2 linked regions of the Prochlorococcus marinus CUG1417 genome follow. The protein of the gene in region 2 interacts with the protein of the main gene of each other region in a pairwise test. Links are inferred from orthologs where the notes say so. Each region holds a gene or a part of one and is shown on either strand. Other genes may lie near its edges.

The links.
Region 1: the proteins of dnaA (region 2) and dnaB interact in binary tests that used the Escherichia coli proteins (3 or more experiments, as listed by UniProt). The link is inferred for Prochlorococcus marinus CUG1417 from one-to-one orthologs.

Annotation. Positions count from the first base shown.
Region 1 is NZ_JAAORN010000002.1:558,851-562,072, reverse strand. Bases 337-3,220 are described here. They hold dnaB (replicative DNA helicase), read right to left. Parts: upstream 2,528-3,220; coding sequence 1,145-2,527; downstream 337-1,144. Other genes in these bases: HA140_RS09125 (acyl-CoA desaturase), read right to left, coding at 3,062-3,220; rplI (50S ribosomal protein L9), read right to left, coding at 2,586-3,041; mnmG (tRNA uridine-5-carboxymethylaminomethyl(34) synthesis enzyme MnmG), read right to left, coding at 337-1,132. Also shown: more of mnmG, read right to left, coding at 1-336; more of HA140_RS09125, read right to left, coding at 3,221-3,222. UniProt on the Escherichia coli protein: The main replicative DNA helicase, it participates in initiation and elongation during chromosome replication. Travels ahead of the DNA replisome, separating dsDNA into templates for DNA synthesis.
Region 2 is NZ_JAAORN010000001.1:531,695-535,009, reverse strand. The notes cover bases 210-3,186. They hold dnaA (chromosomal replication initiator protein DnaA), read right to left. Parts: upstream 2,407-3,186; coding sequence 1,012-2,406; downstream 210-1,011. Other genes in these bases: HA140_RS03010 (TIGR04282 family arsenosugar biosynthesis glycosyltransferase), read left to right, coding at 2,601-3,186; HA140_RS03020 (glutathione S-transferase), read left to right, coding at 210-1,003. In the rest of the region: more of HA140_RS03020, read left to right, coding at 1-209; more of HA140_RS03010, read left to right, coding at 3,187-3,221; HA140_RS03005 (TIGR04283 family arsenosugar biosynthesis glycosyltransferase), read left to right, coding at 3,214-3,315. UniProt on the Escherichia coli protein: Plays an essential in the initiation and regulation of chromosomal replication. Binds in an ATP-dependent fashion to the origin of replication (oriC) to initiate formation of the DNA replication initiation complex once per cell cycle.

The sequences.
Region 1 (3,222 bases), on a different replicon or contig from region 2:
CTTTGGTTTCGAGTGATGTTTGGAGTTGTGTTGCAGGTATATAGTCATACTCGACAGCATAAGCTGGTCGCAACATTTTACATTCATTTAATCCAGGTAAGGTTCTTAGAAGTTCTAATTGAATATTTTCAGGTAAACCTGTAGAGAATCCTTGAACATATATTTCAGGGGTATTAATTCCTTCTGGTTCTAAGAAAATTTGATGTGATTCTTTATCAGCAAATTTAACGATTTTATCTTCAATTGATGGACAATATCTTGGCCCCTTACTATCAATAAAACCGCCGTAAATGGGAGTTAAATGTAAATTGTCTCGAATTAGTTGATGTGTTTTGGGAGTTGTTCTAGTGATATGACAACTAACTTGGGGCATATTATTTTTGATATCTGGATCAAACGAAAAATATTTATCTGCTGCAGTACTTGGTTGAATATCTAATTCATCAAAAACGATACTTCTTTTATCAACTCTTGCTGGAGTCCCTGTTTTTAAACGTTCTGTTTTGATACCAATTTCGTGCAAATTTTGAGTGAGACCTTTTGCTGCTTGTTCGCCCGATCTACCAGCTGACATTGATTTATTTCCTATCCATATTCTTCCTTCTAAGAACGTACCAGCTGTAATGATTACTGATCTTGCTGAATAATAACTACCAAAGAAAGTCTTTACACCCTTTATTCTTTTTTTGACGATTTTTTTTGAGTTTAATCCAATTTCTTCAGTTTTTCCGATATCTAGTTCAGTAATCATTGCTTCTTTTAATGATAAATTATCTGTATTTTGTAGTATTTCTATCATCTTTTTTGAGTATTCTCTTTTATCTGTCTGAGCTCTTAATGCCCATACAGCAGGACCTCTACTCGCATTTAATATTCTTTTTTGTATAGCTGTCTTATCAGCTAATTTACCAATAATTCCACCTAATGCATCAACTTCATGTACCAACTGACTTTTTGCCGGGCCGCCAACAGCAGGGTTGCATGGTTGCCAGGCAATCCTATCTAAATTGATTGTAAATAAGGCTGTAGAAAATCCTAATTTTGCTGTTGTTATAGCGGCTTCGCATCCTGCATGACCTCCACCAATAACGATGACATCAAAAGATTCATTTGTTGAGTGATGATCTTGCATTTTAGGATCGATTTAATTAGCTAAATTCCTAAATCTCGTAAATTGAGGTTCAAATAATAATTTAACAGTTCCTACGGGTCCATTTCTATGTTTAGTGACAATGATTTCTGTAATTCCTCTATCTTCAGTCTCTGGATTATAGTATTCGTCTCTATAAATCATTAATACTAAATCTGCGTCTTGTTCAATAGATCCCGATTCTCTTAAATCGCTTAACATTGGCCTTTTATTTGTTCTAGATTCTACTCCTCTACTAAGCTGAGATAAAGCTACTACTGGTACTTTTAATTCTCTGGCCATGCTTTTAAGACCTCTTGTTATTCGTGAAAGTTCTTGCACTCTGTTATCAGGGGTTGATCCTTCCATTAACTGGAGGTAATCAATCACAATTAATCCAAGTTCTTTTTTTTGTTCAGCTATTAATCTTCTGCAGAGAGATCTCATCTCTAAAACACTTAAGTTAGGCTTGTCATCTATAAAAATTGGTAATTGACCTAATGAATTGATACCTTCTCCGAGCAATGGCCATTCATCTTGCTGTAATCTGCCTGTTCTTAGCCTGCCACTCTCGATTCCAACTTCCATAGAGAGCAATCTATATGTCAATTGTTCTTTACTCATTTCAAGGCTAAAAACACACACAGGTAAATCTTGCGATTGTGCAACATTTTTTGCCAGATTAAGAACTATTGAAGTTTTACCCATTGAAGGTCTTCCAGCAACAATTATTAAATCACTTCTTTGAAAACCTTGAGTCATCGCATCAAGGTCATAGAAATTTACTGGTATACCAGCTACTGAAGTACCTAATGATCTTGACTCTATTTCATTGAAAGTACTTGTAAGGATTTCAGCTGCTTGAGTCAGGCCTTTTGAAGGTTTTTCTTGGCTGATTTCAAATATTTTTTGCTCTGCTTTATCTAGAACTTCATTAGTATCTTGAGTTTGATCAAAACCTAGTTGAACCACTTCATTCCCAGATCTGATAAGTTGCCTTCTCATGAATTTATCGTTAATTAAATTAGCAACTTGTTCTATGGAGGCTGTAGAGGAAACATTTTCAACTAGTTCTACCAGTTTGCTGTTTCCTCCAATTTTTTCTAGTGATCCATTATCTGCTAACCAAGCACTCATTGACGTTAAATCAGTTGGTTTACCCTGGGTATGCAACATTAATGCTGTTCTATAAATCTCTTGATGGGCATTTATATAAAAAGCTTCAGGTTTAATTAAGTCTGCAATTCTTCCGATCGCATCTGGATCAAGAAGTATGCCCCCAAGAACAGCTTCCTCTGCTTGAACGTTTTGAGGAGGTACTAATCCAGAGTTTTCACTATTAAAATCCTTTTTAAAATTTTTATTTTGCCCATTATTTGGAAAAGGTACTGAAACCATATCTTTAATTGCTTAGATATATACTCTGGCTACTTTTCAAAATATTGCAACAAATTAATTAACTTGTTACTTCAATATTTACTTCTGCATTTACTTCTGGATGTAATTTTATTTTTGCAGTAAAGGAACCTAAATTATGAATATCAGGAACTGTGATGTTTCTCCTATCAATTTCTTTTTTAGTTGCCGCTTCTATCGCTTCGGCAACATCCCCATTGGTAACCGTTCCAAAAAGGACTCCATCTTCTCCAACCTGTTTTTTGATAGTGAACCTTCCTATTGTAGATAATGCAGTTTGGAAATCTAAAGCTTCTTGCTTTAATTTATCAGCAGCGATTTTTTCTTTTTCTTTTTTCCTTTCAATTTGTTTAAGTACTGCTGGTGTTACATTCATTGCCTTGCCATAAGGTAATAGAAAATTTCTTGCGTATCCTGGTGCTACATCAACTAGATCTCCTTCTTTACCTAGTGATGCGATTGATTCAGTTAATGCGACTTGTACTCTTTTAGCCATGAAAATATTGAACAATATAGTTAATAATACGACCTGGAGGGTAACTTTACTTTTTTTGCAAAACCAAATTTCGCAAGAATCTTAATATGTTCCCATGTTATGTCTATCTGTCCTTTAAATAATCCTTGTTTTGCCGAATTGGGAAATGCATGATGGTTATTATGCCAACCTTCTCCAAATG
Region 2 (3,315 bases):
TATGTTTTGCTATGGTCAAAAGGAAAGTTGGTACCTCAATAAAGTCAGATCGGGTAAATTACCCGCAATTGAATTTAAAGGGCAAGTTGTAATTGAAAGCGATGATATAATAGCTTTTTTAGAAAATGAATTTGGAGCACTTGGATCATTTATAACATCCCGTAACCTTGATAAAATTCGAGAATTAGAAAGAGAAATCTTCAGATCTTGGTGTAACTGGCTCTGCCGAGAAAGCCTTAATTTTATAGATAACTCTTTTAGAAAAAAAAGATTTAAAGAATCCATTTCTAAACTCAATGAAATCCTAAGCAAATCAAAATCAGGGTTTATTGATCCATCAGTATCTAATAGGGGTAATATAGAGCCTGGTGTTGGAGATATAATTTTTATTCCATATATGGAGAGAATGAATGCTTCATTAGCTTATTATAAAGGGTTTAATTTAAGATCTAGTTACCGTCATGTAGACAACTGGCTCACCCTTTTTGAAGGAACAAGTGTTTATAGAGGCACTCAAGGAGACTTTCATACTCACTCCCATGATTTACCCCCACAAATGGGTGGATGTTATAAAGAAAGCAATGAACAACAGATTATTTTCTCTGAACTAATAGATACTGGAAAGGGTCTAGGTAATTATGAATTAAATAAAAATTATGATTCAGAACATTTCGCTAAAATCGCTCTTAAAAGGGTAATAAAGCATAAAAACAATTTACTAAAAGTAAACCCACACAATAAAGAATTTTTTGAAGAATCATTGAGATCAGCGTTGACCCATATGATCACAGGCGAAGTTCTAATCCCTAAAAAACTTTCAGGGATCTCTTTAAGATACTTAAAAAATAGAATCTCAGTTCCAAGAGATATGCCTTTGATTTCAGCAAGGTTATTGAGACAATCAATAAACAAAATTGAATCACTCAGTGATATCAATGAAATAGATAAGATACCTTTCAGGCATAGATATGATCAAGACCCTAGAAATTTTGTTTCTAGTTAACCGTAAAACTATAAATTTTTTCTTGAATCTATTTGAAGTAAATCTCTTATTTTTTGAACTTGACTCGCAATATTTGGATCAATAGACAATTTTTTTTCAACTTGCTCAATAGCATACATAACTGTTGTATGGTCTTTACCTCCAAACTCATCTCCAATTCTTGGTAGGCTTAGATTTGTTCCATGTCGCATAAGATACATGCCTATTTGCCTAGCCTGACTTACCGGTTTTCTCCTACTTGAACTAATCAATTCATCAGTAGAAACTTTAAAGAAATCAGATACTTTATTAATAACTTGTTTTGGAGTAACAACTACTCCTACACTATTTGGATCAAGCATTGGAGCAATTGATTGAACTGTCATTGGCAACCCTGTTATTGATGCGAATGCGACAGCTCTAGTAAATGCTCCTTCCAATTCTCGAATATTAGAAGTAAATCTTCCTGCTATAAATTGGATTAAATCCCTTGGAAGACTCATGCTCTCTTGTTCGGCTTTTTTTTGAAGAATAGCCGTCCTAGTCTCAAGATCAGGCGGTTGAATATCTGCTGTCATACCCATTGAGAACCTAGAGATTAATCTCTCTTGAATTCCCGACAATTGACTTGGAGGTCTATCACTTGCAATAACGATTTGACTTCCTGATTCGTGAAGAGCGTTAAAAGTATGAAAAAATTCTTCCTGTGTATACTCTTTCCCTTCTAAAAACTGTATATCGTCTATTAAGATCAAATCTACGTTTCTATATTTATCTCGAATAGCTGTCATTCCATCTCTCCTGATACCACTAATAACATCGTTAGTAAAAGTCTCTGTAGATACATATTTAACTTTTGCATCTGGATCTATTTCTACTCTATAGTGACCTATTGCTTGCATTAAATGAGTTTTACCAAGACCTACTCCACCACAAATAAATAATGGATTGAATTCTCTCCCAGGAGATTCGGCAACTGCCAAAGCTGCTGCATGCGCCAACCTACTATTTGGTCCTACAACAAATCTTTTAAAGACGTAACGCAAGTTTAAACCGTTAGGATTCTTGAATTGATTTTTTGAAGAATTATTTTGGGTATTATTAAAAAAAGATTTTGTTTTATGATTAACGTTCTCTTCATTTGGTTTCTTTTTATTTGTTAAGGTGTCTATGGTGTTTGTTTCAGATTTAAAAACAACTTTTACATCATGACCACAAATTTCTTTTGTAGCTTTTTCGATAGTTTCACAATAATTCTTTCTTAACCAATCACTTGAAAATGTATTTGGAGCAGTTAATGTCAACAAACCATTCTCAAAGCAATTAAATTTAGCAGGCCTTATCCATGTCTCGAATGAGGGCTTACTTAAAGTTTTCTGGAGTGATAGTTGAACTTCCGCCCAAATAGAATTAGTTGCTTGCAAAATTTTATTATCTAGATTATTAATCTAATTGGAATTTAATAATTGGCCATTATCAAATCACAAGATCAGGATAAATTTAAAAATTTTTAACAATGCATGATCTAAATTAAAAAAATTTTTTATATTTTTTTCTTTTTATGAATATAATTATTTTATGTTTCTATAAAGTATTGGATAAAGCATTACTTATTATCATGGCAAAATGGCATGGTTTTGGAAGATGCAAAACAAGGTTATCAAAAGATATAGGTAAAAGTAATTCTGCAAAAGTACAAAGTGTGATGACCAAACATACTATTTCAGTTGCTAAATTTATCCAAGAAACAAATCTAATTGATATTTCTATAGCTATATCTGGTTTAGGGGAAAAAAATTGTAGGAGATGGTCTAAAGAATTAGGCATCCAAAAATTTAATTTACAAGGCAAAGGTTGCTTGGGCGAAAAAATGAAAAGGCAAATAATCATCAACAAAAAATTTTGTACTCAAAATAAAATCAAAAATATTATTTTTATTGGTACTGATCTTCCAGATCTATGCCATCAAGATTTATTGAATACTTTAAGAGAACTAAAACAAAATGATCTTATATTGGGCCCATCTAATGATGGTGGATATTGGCTTATTGGTTTATCAGAAAAAATAATCTCAATGCATCTATATTTACCTTTTATCAATATTATGTGGGGGACAGAAAGCGTTCTGCAAAATACAATTGATAATTTTGCGTCTTTAAAATTAAAATATAAATTTTTAGATAAAAAAATAGATATAGATACAATAATTGATATTCAAAATAGTAATCAACTTGTCTAAGATCTCGATTATAATCCCAACTTTTAATGAAGCCAATAATTTGCCATTATTGCTTTCAGACTTGTCAATCATTCAAAAAGATGGAGAAATTATT